4 regions of the Amycolatopsis sp. A1MSW2902 genome follow, and region 2 is predicted to be linked to each of the others. Evidence: riboswitches for the same ligand, from Rfam matches in the RefSeq annotation. Region 2 holds a riboswitch; each other region holds the start of a gene.
What was found. A riboswitch is a leader RNA that binds a small molecule or an ion and turns the genes downstream of it on or off. The one in region 2 is predicted to bind cobalamin.
Positions count from the first base shown of each region.

Region 1: another riboswitch for cobalamin. It lies ahead of DMP23_RS35875 (hypothetical protein); the one in region 2 lies ahead of DMP23_RS46875 (hypothetical protein).
Region 3: another riboswitch for cobalamin. It lies ahead of metE (5-methyltetrahydropteroyltriglutamate--homocysteine S-methyltransferase); the one in region 2 lies ahead of DMP23_RS46875 (hypothetical protein).
Region 4: another riboswitch for cobalamin. It lies ahead of DMP23_RS43245 (CoA-acylating methylmalonate-semialdehyde dehydrogenase); the one in region 2 lies ahead of DMP23_RS46875 (hypothetical protein).

Region 1 is NZ_QJPO01000001.1:7,684,849-7,688,410, forward strand. Features, by position in the region: gene DMP23_RS35865 (GNAT family N-acetyltransferase) at 1-585, opposite strand, end outside; gene DMP23_RS35870 (Gfo/Idh/MocA family protein) at 768-1,664, opposite strand; cobalamin riboswitch at 1,693-1,840, shown strand; gene DMP23_RS35875 (hypothetical protein) at 1,854-2,504, shown strand; gene DMP23_RS35880 (CbiQ family ECF transporter T component) at 2,491-3,562, shown strand, end outside.
Region 2 is NZ_QJPO01000004.1:13,479-17,040, reverse strand. Features, by position in the region: gene prpB (methylisocitrate lyase) at 1-225, shown strand, start outside; gene DMP23_RS46885 (citrate/2-methylcitrate synthase) at 264-1,226, shown strand; gene DMP23_RS46880 (citrate/2-methylcitrate synthase) at 1,130-1,381, shown strand; cobalamin riboswitch at 1,429-1,663, shown strand; gene DMP23_RS46875 (hypothetical protein) at 1,783-2,175, shown strand; gene DMP23_RS46870 (pyridoxal-phosphate dependent enzyme) at 2,223-3,245, opposite strand; gene DMP23_RS46865 (ABC transporter substrate-binding protein) at 3,335-3,562, opposite strand, start outside.
Region 3 is NZ_QJPO01000001.1:645,884-649,445, forward strand. Features, by position in the region: gene DMP23_RS03050 (ribonucleotide-diphosphate reductase subunit beta) at 1-958, shown strand, start outside; cobalamin riboswitch at 1,134-1,355, shown strand; gene metE (5-methyltetrahydropteroyltriglutamate--homocysteine S-methyltransferase) at 1,454-3,562, shown strand, end outside.
Region 4 is NZ_QJPO01000003.1:15,243-18,804, forward strand. Features, by position in the region: gene DMP23_RS43240 (acyl-CoA dehydrogenase family protein) at 1-290, opposite strand, end outside; gene DMP23_RS43245 (CoA-acylating methylmalonate-semialdehyde dehydrogenase) at 299-1,798, opposite strand; cobalamin riboswitch at 1,977-2,155, opposite strand; gene DMP23_RS43250 (helix-turn-helix domain-containing protein) at 2,533-3,562, opposite strand, start outside.

The DNA.
Region 1 (3,562 bases), on a different contig from region 2:
CGCCGCGATGCCTTGGCCTCGGTGTTCTGCGGCTACGGCGATGCCGACGATTTCCGTTGCGCCGGAGACGATGTCCAGTGCGATTCCGCCGCCCACAATGGTTTCGCCGTGTTCGGCCAGGACGGTCAGGTAGTCGCGGTTGCGTTCGACATCGGCGTCCGACACGTCGGGCGACTCACCGAAAGCGACGTTCTGCACGGACCGCAGGCGGCGGAATTCGTCGTCGGACGACGGTTCGCGCAGCTGAATGTGTTCTGGCGCAACGCAATCGACGAGGTCTTCGGTGCCGCAGGTCATCACCGGCACGCGTCGTTCCAGCGTGAATCCCGCCGCGACGAGAGCCGCTTCGACATCGGGAGCCGCGTCGGTGAAGAACTCCAGCCGGGGCAGGAGATTTCGTTGCCGGTAAGCGGAAATCAGAAGAGCGATCTCGGCGGACGAAGGGTTCGCGCCGTCGTCGGGGATGGCGTAGTTCGCCATCGGATGAGAGCTGTCCTTGGCGAAAGTCGCCAGGAACGGGCCGATTCGCTCGGTTTCGCGGCCGATCGGTGCGGTCGCGCGGACGTATGCCTGAAGGGCGGACATCTCTGGTGGAAGCCTTTCGCGAAGAAGGAATGCGCGGGCAGCACAACAACTGGCAACCCCACGCCGGGCGCGCAGGCCGAACAGCTCAGGCCAGGCGGCCGGGGCGGGCCGTGGCGGAGCACATAGGCATTCCTTCGTCCGAAACGAACTTCCCATTCATCGTCTCAGACCCGGCAAGCGAATTAACGGTTCAGCGCGGCGCGGGCCTGGTCCACGATCCGGGCCAGGTGCACGCCCCGGCGGACATCGCAGGGATGCGTGGTCGTTCCGCACGACACCATCGCGGCGAAATCGTCGAGCAGCGCGGTGTACGCGTCGTTCGCCGTGCCGGTGCGGCCCAGCGTGCGGAGGCCGTGTTCGCCGAAAACCGAATACTCGACCACCGTCGGCTGGACCGGCAGGCGGAGGCTGAGCGTCGCGGTGCTCGTGATGCCGCCTTCGTGTTCGAGCAGCAGCTGCCACAGATCTTCGGGACCGCGGTGGGCGGCAAGGACCTCGGTGATCGGGCCGAGGGCGGCGTCGAGCAGGTCGAACGCGTGCGGGCCGATGTCGGCGAGCGCGCCGCCGGCCGGATCCTGTCGCCAGGCCGAGGTCGCGTATTTGCCGCTGAGCAGTGCGCCCGACAGCCAGCGCACGCTGCCGCCTCGCCAGCCGCCGGCGGCGGTGACGCCGTCCAGCCAATCGCGCGTTTGCTGGGCGAACCGCAGCGTCAGCATCACCAGCGAAGCGACGCCAGCGGACGTCACGGCATCCGCGAGACGCTGCGCCGTGGCCAGGTCGGGGGCGATCGGTTTCTCCAGGATCAGGTGCTTGCCCGCCTCCGCGGCCCGGGTCGCCAGTTCGGCCTGCACGGTCGGCGGCACGGCGAACGCGAGCGCGTCGACCTGCTCGAACAGCTCGTCCAGATCGCTGGTGGGCACGGCGTCGTAGGCCTGCGCCAGCGCGGTGGCGGCCTCCGGCCTTCGGCTCCACACAGCACTGAGCACGGTCCCCGGATGGTCCGCGAGCCCGGGGGCGTGCACCGTGGTGGCCCACGGTCCGGTTCCTACGAGGCCGACGCGCAGCTGGTCCTGTCCCACGCCCGGAAGTGTAGGTGTGTCCGCGGTCGCTTCCGGCGCGGCCTGCGGTGCGTTAACGTCGACAAGTTCTTCGCCACGAACGGGGGAAGCCGGTGAGAATCCGGCGCTGGCCCGCAACCGTGAGCGGCCCCGCGAGGGCCGCGAGCCGGATCGCCCGTCGTGGTCCGATCGATGCGAGGTACATCTGACATGCGGTTCGTGCACGCGCGGCACTGGGGGCGAGTCCTCGCCGGCTGCGCTCTTCTCGTCGCTACCGGTCTCGGCGGTGCTTCTTCCGCCTCGGCCACCACACCCGGCAAGGGCACCGACGGCTACTGCCAGGACGACAACGGCGTCACGGTGATCGTCGATTTCCAGGGGCTTGGCGGGGAAACCCTCATCCGGTGCGCGCCGGGCAAGCAGGAAAACGGCGTCACCGCACTGCAAAACGCCGGCTTCGAACTCACCGGCGCGGGCAAATACGGCCTGGCCGTGATGTGCAAGATCGAGAGCAAGCCCGCGGATCAGACCTGCACCGGCATGCCGCCGGAGAAGGCGTCGTGGAGCTTCTGGACCGCTGCCAACGGCGGCAAATGGCAGTCGGCGCAGGTCGGCGCGCAGAGCTGGAAGCCGCCTGCCGGAGCGTTCGAGGGCTGGTCGTTCGCGATCGGCAAGTCCTACACCGAGTATCCGCCGCCGCGCACCGAACCGGTGCGCAAGGCCAACGCGCCCGCGCAGGCTCCGGCGTCCACTTCGGACAGCGGGTTCTCGTGGGGACTGGTGATCGGCATCGTGGTCGTCGTGCTGCTCGTGGTGGCCGGGACGGTCGTCGCGGTGCGTCGCAGGCGTGCTGGGCAGTAGTCCGCGAGCGCTCCATCCCGGCGCGTGGTGGGTGTGGGCGCTCGCGCTCGCCGTCGCCGCGAGCCGGACCACGAACCCGGTTCTGCTCGCTTTGGTGATCGCGGTGGCCGGGTTCGTCGTGGTGCTCCGCCGCGGCGACGCGCCGTGGGCGCTGGCGTTTCGGATGTACGCCTGGATCGCCGCGGTGATCCTGGCATCGCGCGTGCTGTTCCGGATCCTGATCGGCGGCGAGGACGGCGGCCACATCCTGTTCACGCTGCCGACCATCCCGTTGCCGAGCGTCGCGGCCGGCATTCAGCTCCTCGGCCCCACCTCGGCCGAGGAACTGCTCGGCGGGCTTTACGACGGGCTCCGGCTGGCGACGATCGTGCTCTGCGTCGGTGCCGCGAACGCGCTGGCGAACCCGAAACGCCTGCTCAAAGCGGTACCCGGGGCGCTGTATGAGGTGGGAACGGCGGTGACCGTCGCGCTGTCGGTGGCCCCGCAGCTGGTCGAGAGCGTGCAGCGGGTGCGTCGCGCGCGGCGGCTGCGCTCCGGGAAGACGCGCGGCTTCCGGTTCGTGAAGGGGATTTTCGTGCCGGTGCTCGCCGACGCCATGGACCGGTCGCTGCAACTCGCGGCGGCCATGGATTCGCGCGGCTACGGACGGCGCGGCTATCTCTCCCCGCGCGTCCGGATGCTGATCGCGACCTGCGTGCTGGCCGGTTTGGTGGGTGTCGCGGTCGGGGTTTACGGCGTGCTCGACGGGTCCGCGTCGTGGCTTGGCGTGCCGATGCTCATCGCCGGTCTGGTGCTGGCCGCTGCCGGATTCGTCCTCGGCGGACGGCAGATCCGCCGCACGACCTACCGGCCCGATCCGTGGCGGCTGCCGGAAACGCTGGTCGCGCTGTGCGGCGTCGCGACCGCGGTGCTCGTGCTGCTCGCCGACCCGGTTTCGCTCACCACCCCGGCCAGCCCGCTGACCTGGCCGGAGCTGCCGCTGCTGCCGGCCGTCGCGGTGCTGATCAGTGTGCTGCCCGCTTGGTTCGCGCCGCGTCCGGCGCTGGTGTCGGAGGTCG
Region 2 (3,562 bases):
GATGCCCCGACGCTGGAATCGCTCGGAGTGAACCTGGTCATCTACCCGGTCACCTTGCTGCGGATCGCGATGCACGCCGCCGGAGCGGCGCTGCGCGAGATCGCCGGGGAAGGCACCCAGGAGGGGCTGCTGGACCGCATGCAGCACCGCCGCGACCTCTACGACCTGCTCGATTACCAGTCTTACGCCACGTTCGACCAGAACATCTTCACTTTTTCCGTGTGACCCCGGCCGGGACGCACACGAGCACCGGGAGGACGCCGATGTCCGCACCAACCATCCACAAAGGACTCGCCGGAGTCGTCGTCGACACCACCGAGGTGTCTATGGTCAACCCCGACACCAACTCGCTGACCTACCGCGGTTATCCGGTCCAGGACCTCGCCGCGCACTGCAGCTTCGAGGAGGTCGCCTACCTGCTCTGGCACGGCGAGTTGCCCACCCCGGCCGAACTGGCCGCGCAGAACGAAGCCGAACGGGCGCAGCGCGGCCTGCCGGCCGACCTGGTGATGACGTTGCTCAGCCTGCCCGAAACTGCGCATCCGATGGACACCCTGCGCACGGCCGTCAGCATCCTCGGCGCGAACGATCCGGCCGAGGACGACAACTCGCCTGAAGCCAACCGTGCCAAGGCACTGAGGTTGTTCGCGGTGCTGCCCTCGGTCGTCGCGATGACCCAGCGCCGCCGGCACGGTCTGCTGCCGCTTCCTCCCCGAGAGGACCTCGGCTACGCGGAGAACTTCCTGTACCTGACCCTCGGCCAGGTTCCCGAGCCGGTGCTCGTGCGGGCTTTCGAGACGTCCCTGATTCTCTACGCCGAGCACAGCTTCAACGCCTCCACGTTTACGTCGCGGGTGGTCACCTCGACGCTGTCGGATCTCTACAGCGCGGTGACCGCGGCGATCGGTGCGGTGAAGGGACCGTTGCACGGCGGCGCGAACGAAGCCGTGATGGCGACGTTCGAGGAGATCGGTACCGCAGGCAACGCGGAAGCCTGGCTGGCACAGGCACTCGCCGACAAACGCAAGATCATGGGCTTCGGCCACCGCGTGTATAAGAAGGGCGATTCACGCGTCCCGACCATGCGCCAGGCCTTGCAGGAGGTCTCGGAACACCGCGATGGACACGCATGCTCGACCTCTACGAAGCACTCGCTCAGGCGATGTACACGGCGAAGGGGCTGCACCCGAACCTGGATTACCCGGCGGGCCCTGCGTACCACTTGATGGGATTCGATACCCCGGTGTTCACGCCGATCTTCGTCGCCGCGCGGATCACCGGCTGGACCGCGCACATCACCGAACAGCTCGCCGCCAACAGCCTGATCCGCCCGTCGAGCACCTACAACGGCAAACCGCAGCGTGCCATTGCCCGCTCGTGATCGCGCGGGCAATGGCACGCGGGGAGGAAAGGGAGAATGTGGGCGGCTAGAGTGGTGACGCAGCTGGTTCGATCCCCGTGAGTGCCATGGCGGGGATCGAGGCAAGAGGGAACCCGGTGCGAATCCGGGACTGCCCCGCAGCGGTGAGCAGGAACGACCGCTGTCAGTCTCCCCGGAGACAGCACTGAGCCCGGTCGGGCTTGGGAAGCGACGGCCAGTAGGGACCTGGCGCACGCCGGAATGCCCGCGAGTCCGAAGACCTGCCCGCTGTGCACTCGGCAACCGCGGGGTGCAGGCCGTGACCTCGCGGGTTGGGTCGTCGCCGGAATCGGGGCCGGTTGCCGGTCACCGGTTCGGATGCCCTCCCGCAGGTTCACGCGGACTCGCGAAGGAGAGCCCCCGTGACCCAGACCACTCCGACCAGCCGTGCCGCCGTGTACGGCTATCCCCGCCAGGGTGCCCAGCGGGAGCTGAAGAAAGCGATCGAGTCCTACTGGAGCGGGCGCAGCGACGCCGATGCCCTGTTCGCGGCCGCCCGTGACCTGGGCGCCCGCATGGCTGCGGCTGTGGGACCACACCGTCGGGCACGCCACCAGGAACGGCCCGCCCGCCGCGGCCTGACCCACCCCCGCCGACACCCGGCCACACTCCCCGATCAGTGGAAGAGCTGGACAGACCAGCGACTCTCGCACACCGCCAGACCGCGCTTCTTGATCAACTCGAGCCAAGGATCACTGCCACAGTGGATCTGCGGATCGAGGCTTAGGGCCCACGCCCTGCAACGACGCAGCTGAACGCGGGTCCAAGGACAGCACCACCGCAAGACCGGGATCGGCAAACCTCAAAGGCGGTTGGCGTTCTTCCAGTCCTCCGCGGTGCCGGAGTCGGCGAACAACGTCACCACGGTTTCGTCCGGGGTGCGGGTAGCGGCCAAGCGGCGGGCGGTGAGCCAGTTGGCCGCCGCGGAGCCGCCGATTGCGGTGCCGGTGGCGTCGCGGAAGTCGCGCATGCTGCGGAGGACCTCGGGGTAGGAGACGGTCTGGTGCCGGACTCCCGGGATCAGACCGCTGACGAAGCGCTGGTGCATGCCGTAGCCTAGGCCGCCGGCGCCCGGGAACTTGGAGATTTCGTTCGGCGGGCTCGTGGTGCCGAAGGGGAGTTCCGCCGGGGTCACCGCGACGACGTCGAGTTCGCCGTACTCCTTGCGCAGTGCGCGGGCGACTCCGCCCAGGGTGGCGCCGCTGCCGACCGCGGCTGTCCACGCGGACGGGCGGCGTCCGGCTAGCTGGGTGATGATTTCCTGGCCGGTGAGGAACTGGTTCACCGCGAAGTTGTGTGCGTCGCGGTGCTGCGCGACCATCGTCCAGCGCGGGTCGGCGTCGGCGATTTCCTTGGAGAGCTTGAGGAATCCCAGCACGAACTCCGAACCGCGGGAGAACTCGACCGAGGCTCCGGTGCCGCGGATCTCCTCGACGACGCTCTCGGCCATCGAACTCGGCAGCACGACCTTGATCGGGATTCCGGCCAGTTTCCCGAGGTGCGCCAGCGCCCGCGCCATGTTGCCGCCCGAACCGGCGACGATGCGCAGTCCGTCCAGGCGGTCGGCGTTGGCGTTCACGGCACCGCACAGCAGCGAGTACGCGGTGCGGTCCTTGACCGAGCCGAACGGGTTCTCGAACTCGTACTTGGCGAAGATCTTCGCTCCGCCGTCCGGCCCGGGGACCTCGACGAGCCGGGAATGCCCGAGCCGGTCCCGGAATTCCTTCAACGCCGGGAACTGTTCCAGGGCCAGCCGCTCGTCGAACATCTCGTCCAGCGGCTCGCCGATCGTCAGGTCGATCACGTCCTGGTAGGCGTTCGTCATGACTCCTCTTTCTCGCCTCGGAAACCGCGTCGAACTGTAGCCGTTTTCCCCTGCGTATCAACGTTTTCCCACTGCCAAGGCTGAACACTTCAGCGCACGAGAGCGCGGGTCAGTCCCGCCAGCTGCACAGCCGCCGCGCGGTAGCTCAGCGGCGGTTCCGGTTGCCACGCATGCACCCGTCCCGCCCGCACGGCTTCCTGCCGCTGCCAGAACGGATGCCCGGCGACGTCCGCGAGCTGCAGGCTCGTGGTGCGGGCGTCCACCATGAGCACGTCCGCCGGGTAGCGCAACGAGTTCTCCCAGGACAGTTTCAGCGC
Region 3 (3,562 bases), on a different contig from region 2:
GCTGCCAATGAAGTACCGGTGGGCGTGGGACAAGTACCTGGCGGCGTGCAACAACCACTGGATGCCGACCGAGGTCGCGATGCAGGCCGACATCGCGCTGTGGAAGTCGCCGGACGGCCTCACCGAGGACGAGCGGCAGATGCTCAAGCGCAACCTCGGCTTCTTCGCCACGGCGGAGTCGTTGGTGGCCAACAACATCGTGCTCGCGGTGTACCGCCAGATCACGAACCCGGAGTGCCGCCAGTACCTGCTGCGCCAGGCGTTCGAGGAGGCCGTGCACACGCACACCTTCCAGTACATCTGCGAAAGCCTCGGCCTGGTCGAGGGCGAGCTGTTCAACATGTACCGCGAGGTCCCGTCCATTTCGGACAAGGACGCGTGGGCGCTGAAGTACACGCAGAACCTGGAGAACCCGGACTTCGAGACCGGCACGCCGGAGGCCGACCAGGCGTTCCTGCGCGACCTCGTGGCGTTCTACGTGATCTTCGAAGGCATGTGGTTCTACACCGGTTTCGCGCAGATCCTGTCGCTGGGCCGGCGGAACAAGATGGTCGGCATCGCCGAGCAGTACCAGTACATCCTGCGCGACGAGTCGATCCACCTGAACTTCGGCATCGACTGCATCAACCAGATCAAGATCGAGAACCCGCACCTGTGGACCGAGGAGTTCCAGGCCGAGGTGCGCGGAATGCTGCAGGACGCGTGCGAGCTCGAGGTGAAGTACGCCCGAGACACCATGCCGCGCGGCATGCTCGGCCTGTCGGCTGACCTGTGCGAGCAGTACATGCACTTCATCACCGACCGGCGCGCCCAGCAGATCGGCCTGTCCCCGATCTACGGCGAGAACGAAAACCCGTTCCCGTGGATGTCCGAGGCGATGGACCTGAAGAAGGAAAAGAACTTCTTCGAAACCCGCGTCATCGAATACCAGTCCGGCGGCGCGCTCGACTGGGACTGATCCCGGTTCCGGCACAACGCTGAACACTCGGCCCCGTCCTGGTTCGCCAGGGCGGGGCCGAGTCGCGTTTCGGCGAGCCGGTCTGTTTCGCCAGCACTGCGTGGTCCGGGACCGCGTTGAATCCCGCCATCCGGGAGCCGCGTCCGGCTTGTGCCGGATCCGCGCGGGAACCGCTAAGCTCAGCCCCGCCACTGGTTCGCCAGGACGCAGCCGCGTCCCGGCGAGGCAACAGGGAACCCGGTGCGATTCCGGGACTGCCCCGCAGCGGTATGTGGGAACGAAAGCTGTCACCGCGAAATGCGGTAAAGCACTGGGCGCCCAGCCCGGGAAGCGACAGCCGGTAGGCACGAGCGATACGCCCACGAGTCCGAATACCTGCCACTGGCACGCACGCCGACGGCGTGCGTGAGTCCGGGCCTCGCGGGAAGGGCACCGACCGAAGCACGACTTCCGCGTGCCCGGACTCTTCCGGCGAGCACGTGAGGATGCATTGCTGTGACCACGATCGGCACTACCGTTCTGGGCTATCCGCGGATCGGCCCAGCGCGAGAACTCAAACGAGCACTCGAGTCCTACTGGTCAGGAAAAACCACCGAAGAAGACCTCCTGACCGCCGGACGGCAGCTGCGCGAGCAAACCTGGACAACCCTGCGAGACCAGGGCCTCGACTCAATCCCGTCCAGCACTTTCTCGCTCTACGACCAGGTCTTGGACACCGCCGCCCTCTTCGGCGCTCTGCCGGACCGCTTCACCCGGCTGGGCCTGTCGCCACTGGACACCTACTTCGCCGCCGCACGAGGAGTCCCGGACGCACCCGCCCTCGAAATGACGAAGTGGTTCGACACCAACTACCACTACCTGGTCCCGGAACTGGGCCCGAACTCCCGCTTCGCGCTCACCGGCACCGCCCCGATCGACGAAGTCCGCGAGGCAAAGGCACTAGGCATCACGCCACGCCCGGTACTCGTCGGACCGGTCACCTTCCTACTGCTGGCCAAGCCCACCGAACCCGGCTTCAACCCACTTGAACTGCTGGACGAACTACTTCCCGCCTACGCCGAACTTCTGGGCAAACTGGCCGACGAGGGCGTCGAATGGGTCCAGTTGGACGAACCAGCCTTCGCTGCCGACCGGACCACGCCGGAGTTCAACGCACTCACCCGCGCTTACCACTGGCTGGCCAAGGAAACCCATCGCCCGAAGCTGCTGGCAGCCGGATACTTCGGCGGCCTCGGCCGAGCACTGGGCGTCCTAGCCCGCTCCCCCATCGAAGCAATAGCCGTGGACCTGGCAACCGATGAGTCCTTTGTGGACAAAGTCGCAGCAGAAGGAGCACTGCGAGACAAGGAAGTCCTAGCCGGAGTAGTAGACGGCCGAAATGTCTGGCGCACCGACCCAGACGTCGCACTAGCCCACGCAGCGCAACTGCGAGACACCGCCGCACGCGTGAGCATCTCAACGTCCTGCTCGCTACTTCACGTCCCCTACGACGTGAACGCGGAAACAGACCTCGCCCCGCGCCTCAAGAACTGGCTGGCTTTCGCGAAGCAAAAGGTGGACGAGGTCGTCCTGCTAGGCCGAGCCCTAAGCGGAGAGAAGGCCGACCTCACTCCGGCCCGAGCCGCGGCCGCCGACCGGGCCGGAGCCGCCGAACTCAACGACGCCAACGTCCGTGCACGAGTCAACGCACTCCGCCCAGTAGACACCGTCCGCGCGCCGTATGCAGAACGCGCTGCGGCACAACAGAAATCCCTGAACCTGCCCCCACTACCGACCACCACAATCGGCTCCTTCCCGCAAACCAGCGAGGTCCGCCGAGCCCGAGCCGCACTCCGCGCGGGCGAACTCGACGACACCGCCTACCGCACCGCGATGCGCACCGAAATCGACCGCGTCGTACGGCTGCAGGAAGACCTGGGCCTAGACGTCCTGGTCCACGGCGAACCCGAGCGCAACGACATGGTCCAGTACTTCGCCGAACAACTGACCGGCTTCGCGGCGACCGCCCTCGGCTGGGTCCAGTCGTACGGATCCCGTTGCGTCCGCCCGCCAATCCTCTTCGGCGACGTCTCCCGGCCACGCCCGATGACCGTCGAATGGGCGCAGTACGCGCAAAGCCGCACCGACCGTCCGGTGAAGGGCATGCTGACCGGCCCGGTCACGATCCTGGCGTGGTCGTTCGTCCGTGACGACCAGCCCCTGGCCGCCACCGCACGCCAGGTCGCGCTGGCCGTCCGGGACGAGGTCGCGGATCTGGAGGCCGCCGGAATCCGCATCATTCAGGTCGACGAACCGGCATTGCGCGAGTTGCTGCCGCTGCACGCGGCGGACCGCGAGGCATATTTCGACTGGGCAGTGCCCGCGTTCCGGCTGGCCACCTCAGGCGTCGCGGACACGACGCAGATCCACACGCACATGTGCTACTCGGAATTCGGCGACGTGCTGCCCGCGATCGATGCCCTCGACGCCGACGTCACCAGCATCGAGGCCGCCCGCTCGAAGATGGAAGTACTCGCCGACCTCAACGAAGCGGGCTTCGGCCGCGGCGTCGGGCCCGGCGTGTACGACATCCACTCGCCGCGCGTGCCGGACCGGACCGAGATG
Region 4 (3,562 bases), on a different contig from region 2:
CGGTCGATCATCGCGGCGACCATGTTGTGGATGGACACGTAGCCCGCGATCGACGGGCATCCGGTGGCCAGCGCCTCGAACACCAGCACGCCGTCCAGCCTGCCCAGCGCGGAACCGCCGACGTCCTCGGGCAGATACAGCCCGCCGAGGCCGAGTTCGGCCGCTTTCCGCAGCACGTCGACCGGGAAATGCTTGTCCCGGTCCCATTCCAGCGCGTGCGGCGCGAGGTGTTCGGCGGCGAATTCGGCCGCCGTGTCGCGCAGCGCGCACTGCTCGTCGGTGAGATGCACGGCGCGCCTCAGTCCATCGTCGGGATGACGAAGCTCGCGTTTTCCTTGGCCCCGGAAGGCCAGCGCGAGGTGACGGTCTTGGTCTTGGTGTAGAACCGCACCGAATCCGGGCCGTGCTGGTTCAGGTCGCCGAAGCCGGACCGCTTCCAGCCACCGAAGGTGTGATAGGCGATCGGCACCGGGATCGGCACGTTCACGCCGACCATGCCAGTGTCGACCCGCGACGTGAAGTCGCGGGCGGTGTCGCCGTCGCGGGTGAAGATCGCGACGCCGTTGCCGTACTCGTGCTCGCTCGGCAGCCGCAGCGCCTCCTCGTAGTCGGCCGCGCGCACCACCGCCAGCACCGGGCCGAAGATCTCCTCGCGGTAGATCCGCATGTCCGGCGTGACCTTGTCGAACAGGCAGCCGCCGAGGAAGAACCCGTTCTCGTACCCGTCGACAGTGACGTCCCGGCCGTCCACCACCAGTTCGGCGCCCTCGGCGACGCCGATGTCGACGTAGTCGCGCACCCGCTGCACCGCGGCCGAGCTGACCAGCGGGCCGAAGTCGGCGGTCTCGTCCAGCGCGGCGCCGACCTTGAGCGTCTTCACCCGTGCGGCCAGCCGTTCCACCAGCGCGTCGGCGGTCGCTTCGCCGACCGGCAACGCGACCGAGATCGCCATGCAGCGCTCCCCCGCCGAGCCGTACCCTGCGCCGACGAGCGCTTCCACGACCTTGTCGAGGTCGGCGTCCGGCATCACGATCAGGTGGTTCTTCGCGCCGCCGAAGCACTGCGCGCGTTTGCCGTGGTCCGCGGCCTGCGAATACACGTATTGCGCGATGTCCGACGAACCCACGAAGCCGACGGCCTCGACCCGCGGATCGGTGAGCAGCGCGTCGACCGCTTCCTTGTCGCCGTTGACCATCTGGAACACGCCCGGCGGCAGGCCAGCTTCGAGAAACAGCTCGGCCAGCCGCAACGGCACCGAGGGGTCGCGCTCGGACGGCTTGAGCACGAACGCGTTGCCGCACGCCAGCGCCGGGCCCGCCTTCCACAGCGGGATCATCGCCGGGAAGTTGAACGGCGTGATCCCGGCGACGACGCCCAGCGGCTGCCGCATCGAGTAGACGTCGATCCCGGTGCCCGCGCTGTCGCTGAACTCGCCCTTGAGCAGGTGCGGGATGCCGATCGCGAACTCCACGACCTCGAGCCCGCGCTGGATGTCGCCGCGCGCGTCGGCGACGGTCTTGCCGTGCTCGGACGACAGCAGCCGGGCCAGGCTGTCCTCCTCCGCGCGGACCAGGTCGACGAACCGCATCAGCACGCGGGCGCGGCGCTGCGGATTCCATTGCGCCCATTCGCGCTGTGCCTCGGCGGCCACGCCGACCGCGGCGGCGACTTCTGCCGCGGAGGCCAGCGGGACCCGTGCCTGGACCGTGCCGGTGCTGGGGTCGTAGACGTCGGCGAATCGCCCGGACGTGCCGGGAACCGGTTTGCCGCCGACGAAGTGCGTGAGTTCAGCAGTCACAGCGAAGCCTTTCGGAAAGAGCGCAGGAGAGAGCCGCCGCACGGGAACGCGCGGCGCGACAAGCACCGGATCCCGCCGCGGTACGGCAGGACGGCGCGGACCTACCGCAGCGGCGGCGGGTCGGCGTCTTTCACGCAGGCAGGGGTGAGCCACATGCGTTCTGCTCCATCCTCGTGGACGAACACGGACGTCCACGGCCGGTATCCTGGCTCCCGGATCTGCCCCGTCCCGGCCTTCCCGGCTCTCGCCAGTGGCCTTCTTCGCACGCGGGACGGCACTCCCCGGTCACAGTGGCGGGACCGCGCCGGACTCGCACCGGCTTCCCTGCACCGTGGACCTGTGGACACCATAAAGTAGGAAGTCCGAGTATGTCGAGAGTGGCGCACCCCTCATCCGGGCGGCCGATCCGCCGCCAGGCTGCCCGCGCGCTCGCCCAGCCGGCCCAGGGCCGGGACGCGGGGTCAGCGGCTCGGCGCGGGGCTGGGCGGGGATTACGCATCAATGCCAGGAACTTGGGGCGGCGCTGCGGGTGCGTTCGAGCCGCGTCCGCCCACGCCGAAGGTGTCGCCTGGGGCGCGGTCCGTGAGGGGAACCCCGAGGGAATCAGATTCCCTCGGGGTGGCCCTCACGGACCTCAAGACACGGCCAGGCGGAATCGGCGTGGCTCAAGTCCCTGGCATTGCCCGCCGCCGGCCGCGAGGGGCCCCTTCGCAGACTTGCCGCTCCCCGCGCGCTCACCCCAGCGGCGGGTACGGCAGCACGCTGCTTGAGTGGTCGGCCACCCGCAGCGGACGGCCGATCGCCGGGAACGCGCGCTGCGGGCACGCCGGGCGTTCGCACACTTTGCACCCCATGCCGATCGGGGTCACCGCCGCGTCCTTGCCGAGCGCCAGCCCGTCGGAGTACACGAGCCGGTTCGCGTGCCGCAGTTCGCAGCCGAGGCCGATCGCGAATGTCTTGCCCGGTTCGCCGTGCCCGCCCGCGGCACGCGTGACCGTGCGGGCGAGCCAGAAGTACTTCTTGCCGTCCGGCAGTTCGGCGATCTGCGTGACAATGCGGCCCGGCGAGGAAAACGCCTCGTAAACGATCCATAGTGGACACGAGCCGCCCGCGCGGGAGAAGTAGAATCCGGTGGCCGACTGGCGTTTCGACACGTTGCCCGCGCGATCGACCCGGACAAACGAGAACGGCACCCCGCGCGCACCGCGACGCTGCAAAGTGGACAGTCGATGGCACACGGTCTCGAAGCCGACGCCGAACTCTCCGGACAGCAACGTCACGTCGTAGCGAAGTCGTTCCGCCGCGCCGAGAAACGCCCGATACGGGAGCACCAGCGCGCCCGCGTAGTAGTTGGCGAGGCCGATCCGCAGCAGCCGTCGCGCGGTCTCGTCGGAGAATCCGCTGCTGTCGGCGAGCCGGTCGATCTCGGCACCGGATTCCAGCATCGCCAGCTCGGATCCCAGCCGGAACGCGACCTGTCCTGGCCGGAGCATCAGCGACAGCTGCAGCACCTTGTGTCGGCGGTCGAAGAAGTGCTGCCCAGTGCCGAGCTGTTCGGTGGCCACCCGCACGCCGTGTCGTTGCTTCAAAGCGGTGACCAGGCCCGCGCGCACTTCACCGGGATGAAGTCGCAACTCGGTCGCGAGGCCTTCGGCAGCTTGGTCCAGTATGCCGACGTGGTTGTTACGGGCGTAGAACCAGTCACGGACCTTTTCGTGCGGCTGCTGGACCGACGTCTGGTCCATCCCCTGCTCCGCGGTGAGC